Regions from separate parts of the Colwellia sp. 5_MG-2023 genome, predicted to be linked through region 1. Evidence: predicted binding sites of a transcription regulator. Region 1 holds the regulator's gene; each other region holds the start of a gene.
What was found. Region 1 encodes FNR, which switches genes on or off when oxygen is low (the NO sensors DNR and NnrR bind a similar motif). Its sites were predicted from a motif close to TTGATCTAGATCAA; they were not measured.
Positions count from the first base shown of each region.

Region 2: a site for FNR is predicted at 1,074-1,087, ahead of Q4496_RS11460 (putative zinc-binding protein). Genes of this name have one in related genera too.
Region 3: a site for FNR is predicted at 1,237-1,250, ahead of Q4496_RS03100 (YdcH family protein). Genes of this name have one in related genera too.
Region 4: a site for FNR is predicted at 825-838, ahead of napE (periplasmic nitrate reductase, NapE protein). Genes of this name have one in related genera too.

Region 1 covers NZ_JAUOPW010000001.1:126,551-128,759, reverse strand. Annotated here, with positions in the region: gene uspE (universal stress protein UspE) at 1-401, opposite strand, end outside; gene fnr (fumarate/nitrate reduction transcriptional regulator Fnr) at 554-1,273, opposite strand; gene Q4496_RS00510 (sulfite exporter TauE/SafE family protein) at 1,354-2,091, opposite strand; gene ccoS (cbb3-type cytochrome oxidase assembly protein CcoS) at 2,127-2,209, opposite strand, start outside.
Region 2 covers NZ_JAUOPW010000016.1:8,432-10,640, reverse strand. Annotated here, with positions in the region: gene Q4496_RS17990 (DUF1456 family protein) at 40-762, shown strand; gene Q4496_RS11460 (putative zinc-binding protein) at 1,195-1,602, shown strand; gene Q4496_RS11455 (hypothetical protein) at 1,668-2,209, opposite strand, start outside.
Region 3 covers NZ_JAUOPW010000002.1:350,610-352,818, reverse strand. Annotated here, with positions in the region: gene Q4496_RS03110 (transglycosylase SLT domain-containing protein) at 1-441, opposite strand, end outside; gene tusA (sulfurtransferase TusA) at 612-857, shown strand; gene Q4496_RS03100 (YdcH family protein) at 912-1,163, opposite strand; gene lepB (signal peptidase I) at 1,372-2,031, shown strand.
Region 4 covers NZ_JAUOPW010000035.1:13,207-15,415, forward strand. Annotated here, with positions in the region: gene Q4496_RS16540 (FAD-binding and (Fe-S)-binding domain-containing protein) at 1-483, shown strand, start outside; gene Q4496_RS16545 (hypothetical protein) at 519-767, shown strand; gene napE (periplasmic nitrate reductase, NapE protein) at 910-1,074, shown strand; gene napF (ferredoxin-type protein NapF) at 1,079-1,642, shown strand; gene Q4496_RS16560 (chaperone NapD) at 1,688-1,975, shown strand; gene napA (nitrate reductase catalytic subunit NapA) at 2,048-2,209, shown strand, end outside.

The DNA of each region.
Region 1 (2,209 bases):
GTAGGAGTAAAAATTACCGATTTGAATCTGTCATGTTGATGAGTCCCTTTAATGACTAGATCGTAATTATTTTGGATTACTTGTTCAATAATAGATTCAAAAGGGCGATTATGCCAAACAACTAAGTTACTAATATCAATATCAGGCTTTAAATCACTTATAATACCTTCTAGCCAAAGCTCTTTATCTTTAATAACAGATTGTCGCATAGCGCCACGATCATCGTTGGAAAGGATAGTAGTCATCTCATAAGAGAAGTCAAAGATACTTAGAAAAGCAGTTATTTCCACCTGACCGCCACTTGCTTTAATATTGGCAGCTAAGTCTATTGCTCTTTGTAATGCTTTTTGTTCATCAGTTGATGGGTCGATAACGACTAGAATTTTTTGATAGGTTTTCATGATAATTCTCCCTGTTGTTATACATTGGTTAAACTTTATTAAAGCTTAAGTAATTTATATCAAAAGTGTGAGATTAATGCTTGTTTTAAATCAAAGTATAAGGGATTTAAAACAAGCATTATAAATTATAACGCTAGAAAGCCTTTGAGGAGCTAAAGTTCGGCACAATTAACAAGTTCATTGAGGTTTATGATAGTAATAAGTTTACCATCAACCTTAATTAAGCCTGTTTTATGAAAACGATTTAATAAACGGCTGATTGTTTCAACGGTAAGTCCAATGTAATTACCAATATCGCTTCGTGTCATTGTAAGGCGAAATTCATTGGCTGATAAACCTCTGGCACGATAGCGTTTGCTTAAGCTGACTAAAAAAGTAGCAACACGCTGTTCGGCATTCTTTCTGTTCAACAACGTAAGCATTTCTTGATCGGTTCTAATTTCGTTACTCATTAAGCGTAAAACTTGTTTCTTAAGTTTTGGCATAGTATTAGATAAAGTATCTAAATTATCGTAAGGAATTTCACATATCATCGATGTTTCTAAAGCTTGAGCAAAACTTTTATGTTCTGATTCGGCAATAGCGTCAAATCCTAGTAAATCTCCAGCTAAGTGAAAGCCAGTGATTTGTTCTTCACCTTGTTCATTAACGGTAAAAGTTTTAAATGTACCAGAACGAATAGCATAAAGCGCCTGCATTTCTTGACCATCAGTGAATATTTTATCACCTTTGTGGAAAGGACGTTTACGATCAATAATTTGATCAAGCGTATTAAGTTCTTGATCATTTAAGGTAAAAGGTAGACAAAGTTCACTAATACTACAGTTTTGACAGTTAATATGCTGTGCACCAGGGGAACTATTATTTAACATAGGCTACTCATTTATTTTATAGGAATAGGGTAAATTTTCATTTATGTATTTACTCTAATTTCTAGGATAATGCTATGGTATTAGAACATCTGGTGGTATGCAACAATAAAACTATAAATACCAAAGGTTATTAGTACTAACGCCATTACCTTTTTGAACGATGGTTTAGTTAAAGTATTTTTAATGCTACTAAACCCAATAGAAAGAGTTAACAGTGCGGGAAGAGTACCTAAGCCAAAAAAGAACATAATACTCGCCCCAGTATATATGCTACCGCTTGCTAGTGCCCAAGTTAAGGTTGAGTAGACTAATCCGCAAGGTAACCAGCCCCAAATGGCGCCAAGAGTAAGTGCTTTTATTGGTGAATTTACAGGGATGGCTTTACTGGCTAAAGGTGATATGTAACGCCATAAATACTTACCTAGGGCTTCTATTCGATTTAACCACATCAACCACTGACCTAAATATAAACCAAGTAAGATCATAAAGGTTGCCGAAATTAACCGTAGGCCAGCAAGTGGCATTCCAATATTTTTTGCCGCGATAGAGCCGGTAAATCCAACAATTGCACCGATAAAAGCATAGGAAGAAATACGACCAATATTGTATAAAATTACTAAGGCGGTTTTACTACGAGTAATTGAGGATGTTGTTGAGTGCTTAATCGGTCTCTGATTATTAACAGGTATTTGATTATTATATTTATTTGACTCAGGAAGGGCTGAAGTGAGCATGGTGGTAATCCCACCACACATCACAATACAATGCCCTGAGCCAAGTAATCCTATTACAAATGCGGAGAATAAGTCTAGGTTCATTGAGTTAGTTACCGTTATGAGAACTGCTGACTTTGTTAGCCATGATTTTTACTGTCAGGTTTATCACTACTTTGTTTGGTTGTTTTATCATCCTCTTTATTATCAAAAAGAATACTCA
Region 2 (2,209 bases), on a different contig from region 1:
CTCATACTGTGTATTCACACTTTTTTATTAGGAAATACTTTGAACAATAATGATGTTCTTCGCCGGTTACGCTACACTTTTAACTATAATGACAAACAGATGATAGCGATTTTCTCATCAGCAGGATTGATGGTTACTAGAGAGCAAGTAAGCCAATGGTTAAAAAAAGATAATGATGCTGATTTTGTAAGCTGTCAAGATGTCGAATTAGCTTCATTTCTAAATGGATTTATTAATGAAAAACGCGGTAAAAGAGAAGGGGCTCCAGCAACACCTGAGAAACGTTTAACAAATAATATTGTTCTTACTAAATTAAAAATCGCTCTTAATTTAAAAGCGGAAGAATTGATTGAATTATTAGCAAGTGTTGATTTTCGCTTAAATAAACCTGAGTTAAGTGCTTTTTCAAGAAGAGTTGATCATCAACATTACAGAGAGTGTAAAGATCAAGTTTTACGTAATTTATTACAAGCTATTGATAAGAAGCATCATGTTGCTAGAACAAGTAAAATTGAAAATAATAGTGCTGATAAGAATACACCTTTAGGCGGTAAGTCTCAAAAGAATAAGTCACATAATAGCAACACCCCAAATAATAACTTTAAAGCTAAAAATCAAAACAATGAAACATGGGTTGATGGTGCAAGACCGAATGCTAGTGCAATATATGAAAACCCTAATAGTAAAACAGATCAAGCAAAGCCTTCTCGTAAAGTATTAAAGTTAAAACCAGAAGATATTTACAAACAATCTAAGAAGTAAGCATATCTTTATAATATCCCAATATTATGTAAGTTACGGTTTCAATAGAGTGAATTAAACCATAAATAAGGCTATATCTAACCGATTAGCCTTTAAAAGTTAACTTAATATATAAATCCCATAGTCATCAAGTTATATAAGTACATAGCGCGCTTAGGGAGCATCATAACGTTTCTTCTTAAACTTTTTAATACTTGTTGAGTAGTTAGTGGTAAGTCACCTCTATTTATTAAAGTTAAAAAGACCAATTTAAAGTATCTTAAATCGAGAACAGGTCAAATAGATTAATTCATAGTTGATTGCTCTAAAGGTTGATATAAATCAAAACCAACTTTTTCGGCCTTGTTAGAATCAGAAAGTCGCGTTTTATATGGTGTTTAGACTCAGTTATATAATAACCGCTATCTATTCCTAAGCAAGGAGATTAGTTCCATGTCAGATAATCCAAAAAAAAATCCAACAATAAAACAAGGAAAACCAATAGTATATGCCTGCTCTGGGTGTTCTAATTTAGCCGAAATGGCTCATAATATATCGTTAAACCTTGATGATGATGGTATTGCCGAGATGTCGTGTGTTTCAGGTGTTGTCGGAAAAGTTATTCCTATGATGGAGCTGGCAAATTCTGGTCGCCCAATTATTGCTATTGATGGTTGTGATTTATCTTGTACAAAAGCATGTCTTGAATTGAGTGGTTTACATGCAGATTACTATTATCAAATTAGTGATTTAGGCTTTGAAAAACGCAGTAAATTAGATGACTCATTGACAGATAATGCTATTGCAATAAAAAGTATCTATGAGCAATTATTTGATAATGGAATAGGCTTTCAGCTTTAAATGAGCGCTAAAAGCCCCTTTTAGCAACAACACACAATACGGTGTTCTTAATTAATTGTTCTAATTTAGTATTCAACCCAGTGTGAATACTGGTTATTTGTTCCTAATGCTGCTTGACTGCCTTTTAATGAAAAATTATAACCACATAAAGTGAAGTTGCCACGAAATGCTAAAGCCTGAATAAGCTCTTGACTATCAAGAGGGGAAAAACTAGCAAAATAGTTAGAATTAATCCCATTACTCTCTTCCACTTTCACTGACAATGTACGTATTGGCTTTCCTTTATTAAAGCTAATTTCTTTACAGCTTTCATCTCCTTGTGCTGTTAATTGTGACCATAAAAGTGAATTTTCAACTTCATCAGCTTGCCAATTAATACTAATGCCAGAGTGCTCCGATAAATATAAGGTATAGTTATCGGGCATAGGAAGAGGGTGACTTCTTAAAATAGAAGGCAAAACACTAACTTGCTCTTTATTGTTATTTTGATTTATTAATGTTTCGTCCGCAGAGTCTAAGTAATGAATTAGCCATGAAGTACTAACACCAATTAAGGTTATGCCGATGATAGCCACTATAATTAATTGTGCTTTTCTATTGTTTAATA
Region 3 (2,209 bases), on a different contig from region 1:
TGGCACACCTGCCTGTAAACTGAAATCTAACTGATGGCATACTAATTTGGCATTTGAAGTCGGCTTATAATCTTTTAAATACAAAGCACCTTGTTTTTTATTCGCGAGATAAGTTAACCACTTTTTTCGCAAAGGCCAATCAAGAGGTGTACCCTGATACTCTTCTAAAAATGTTGAGATTTCTTGTGCATCTGACAAACTAATTTTATTCATTAAGCGACTTTGATCTAAATAAGGCTGTAATGAATAATAATGAAGTTGGTTATAGAGTAATTGATATTGAGCAGAATCACTTTTACTGACAAGCTTCTCTGCTTTAATAAAGTTTTTTTGCTGTATTTTATCTACTGTTATTTTAAATGGCTCACTCGCCTGTAGGCTAAAGCTATAACTAACTATAGCCAGTGTTAACAATATTTTCGACACTACACGGGTTAGCATTAACTTCTCTTTTCCCAAAACATATCAGATATCTGATGAAAGTATATACCTAAACGGCCTAGACATGCGAGTTGATATATATTTAGTTGGTTGAACTATATACGAGACAGCTCAAATAGAAATGAAGTAGAATAGTAACACTCGATAAATTTAACTACCCAATATCATTTATGCTAAACGAAACATTTAACAAAACAGATCATTCCCTTGATGCTATTGGTCTACGCTGTCCAGAGCCAGTAATGATGGTTCGATTAAAGATAAGAAAAATGGCAAGTAGTGAAACTCTATTAATCACTTGCGATGACCCCTCAACGACACGTGATATACCTAGCTTTTGTCGGTTTATGGAGCATGAGCTTATTGCCAAAAAAGTTGACGAAAAACCTTACTTATTTGTAATTAAAAAGGGCTAACCTTTATTATTTCAAACAAGTAAGATTAACCCTATTATGACGCTTATTATTTAGCTATGCTGGTAATTCCACTTTTTGAAGCATAACAAACAGTTCGTCTTTTAGTTTTAAACGTACTTTCTTTTTCTTCTCTAAATAGTCATCACTAGTATTCTCTATCCCCTGCTCTATATGACGTATTTCTTGGTCAATTTCATGGTATTCATTAAACAAACGAGTAAAGTGGTTGTCGTTCATTTTTAAATAATGAATTTCCTCATTAAAATCTGGAAATTCGTGATGAAGGTCATGTTTTTCTAACGTCATAATTTTCTCCTACGTTGTTATATTTTAATAATGTACTCTAACTAACACACTACGCTTTTAATTATTTACGTCATTGATCTAACTCAAACTCTAATGATTTTATTTTGTATCACAGCCTTACTAGTAAAGTTGTAAACATATGTGTATTCGCCGAACCTTTTTATTAAAACTATCTCTAACCCAAACTACTACTATGAGGTGAAATATAATGACTTACTTACAAAAATTTCTAAAAGATAACAAACTATTTATACTCTTTGTTTTATTAATGTCCGTATTTAGAAGTGCCGTTGCTGATTGGTACACGGTACCAACAGGCTCAATGCAGCCAACGATTAAAGAGGGCGATAGAATTATTGTTAATAAAATGGCTTATGATTTAAGACTACCTTTTAGCCAACTATCTCTACTATCAACCGGAGAGCCTAAGCGTGGAGAAATAGTTGTGTTTGAATCTAAAACAGCTGATAAACGTTTAATAAAACGTATGGTTGGCTTACCTGGCGATAGAATTTCAATGAAAGAAGAAACGCTTTATATTAATGGTCAAGCTATGCCATATAAAATAACCAAAGAAAACCCTCAGCAACTTGTCGCTATAGAGCAGCTTGGTGCTATTAATCACTCTATTCGTATCGATAAAGAAAGGAGTAATCAACGTAGTACTTTTTCGCCATTAACCGTTCCTGATGGTTATTACTTTGTGTTAGGTGATAACCGTCGTAACAGCGCCGATTCACGAGTTTATGGTTTAGTCCCTCGTCATGAACTTAAAGGTAAAGCTAGTTCAATTGCATTTTCTGTTAACTATGATAATTACTATTTACCAAGAGCAAATCGATTTTTTAAAGACATCTATTCTATTTAACCTGAACTCGGTTTAAGCTGTTTTTAATCAATTGGAATACTTAGGAGTATTGCCTTTACTCTAGCTTGATAGTTTTTGATTTTAACTCAGAAAAATAGCGGCTAAAGGAATATTTATTAAACCAAGCGCTAGTTATTAAACACAAACTTCACGCACAAAAAAGGGCATATCACTATGC
Region 4 (2,209 bases), on a different contig from region 1:
GGTATGGATGCGTCAATGGTGCTCTGTTATCGCGATGAATACGCAAAAATTTTGGGTGATAAACGCGGTGACTTTAAAGTATTGCTCGCCCATGAATGGCTGTTGTCGTTTATTGAACAAGATGAAAAATTCAAAAGCATTGCAGGTAAAAATCAGCAAGCGTTCAAATTATTTACTCACTGTACTGAGAAGACCGCTTTAGTGAATAGTGAAAATGAATGGACAAATATTTTTAACCATTTTGGTTTGAATTTAGAAAAAGTGACTGTTGGATGTTGTGGTATGGCCGGTACCTATGGACATGAAAAGTCTAATTTAGATAACTCTAAAGAATTATTTAATCTAAGTTGGCAGCCTAAGTTAGCTGAGTTAGAGCAAACACAAATTTTGGCTACAGGTTTTTCTTGTCGGTCACAGGTGAAACGTTTAACAGCACTCAAAGCAAAACATCCTGTAGAGGCGTTATTAGCTAAATTACAATAACAAAACACTAAATAACCATTTTATTTGAGGCAACTATGTCAGATAAAAAACTTATTTTATTATTGAAAATATCTATTTGTATTGGTTTGTGCTTGTTAATTTTAGGTATATATTTACATAATTATAGTGATTATATGGAGTCTTTAGGCGTTACAGGCATCATTATTAGTGCGGTCTGTATTGCGTTGGGTTTAGTTTTTTCTTTGCCGACAAAAATGTATTTAACTTTTATACTTGTTAAGCGAGAAACAGAAGATCCTCCCCAAAATCATAAATTGAAATAAAGCCAACTTTTATAAAAAACCACCTTCGATAGACGGTGGTTTTTTTATGTCTGAATCTTGATCTATATCAAGCCCTAAGCTTAACTATGATATTAAAGTACACATTATAATTTGATTTTAATTATAGATTATCGAGTACGATATGAGCCTAACAACACTTCACAAACAACAAAAAAAATATGAGCGTAATACTTTTATTTTTCTGACTATTTTCCTTGCTCCCATTTTATCTGTTTGCATCGTTGCCGGTTTTGGCTTTGCCATATGGATAAGCCAAATGTTTATTTTTGGTCCTCCTGGATCTTAATACCTTGTCTACTTCAACATCAAAAGCCAATAAACGTGTTGATAATCCAGCGAGAAGGCGACTTTTACGTGGTCGGATACACACAAAACAAGTATTACGTTTGCCTTGGGTAGTGAATGAATCTGTATTTACTTCGGGTTGCACACAGTGTCAAGACTGTATAAATAGTTGTGAAACCAAGATCATTACTAAAGATGAAGAGGGTTTTCCAACCGTAGATTTTAGTTTAGGTGAATGTTCTTTTTGTAATAAGTGTATTGATGCTTGTGAGCAACCGCTTTTCTCTGGCGATTTTATTGATAATGAAAATACCAAGGATAAGATTGCTCAAAATAACAAACCTTGGCCAGTTAACATAGATATTAGTGATAAGTGTTTAGCTAAGAATAGCATTTATTGTCAAAGTTGCCGTGAGGAGTGTGAAACGAGTGCTATTAAATTTCATTACCTTAATTCCAGTATTCCTGAGCCAAGTATAAATGATGTTGATTGTACTCAATGTGGTGCTTGCATCAGTAAATGTCCACAAGATGCTATTTCCTTTATATTCGAGCCAAAAGCAAACTAATCTTTAGCTGTATTTACATTAAACAAGCGGTATTTAAAAAATTATATGACGAAAAATAATGAAAGTAGAACAGATGAATATCATGTGGCAAGTTTCGTCGCTTATCCTATTTTTGAGCAGTTAATCGAGGTGCAAAAAGCAATAACAAGGGTAGATGGTACTGAAATTCATGCAACCAGTGCAGAAGGTAAAATTGTTTTTACAATAGAGGGGCATAGTTATAAGGATATTGGCAACAAAATGGATACGATAAGAAATCATAAAGGCGTTATTAATTTATCACCTGTTTATCATCAGATTTTAGATGAAAGTACTGATAGTGAAAATAATTAAAGCAGCATAACAACGATAAAATTGAATGAAACATTTTAAAACGACATTAAATAAAGTGGGGAAGGTGACAAAATGATTAATCGCCGAGAATTTATTAAAGCCAACGCTATTGCCGCAGCGGCTGCTGTTGCAGGGGTGTCTGTGCCTTCTTTAGCATCAAACTTAATTACAAGTTCAGATATTACTAAACTCAAATGGGACAAAGCACCTTGTCGATTTTGTGGTACAGGTTGC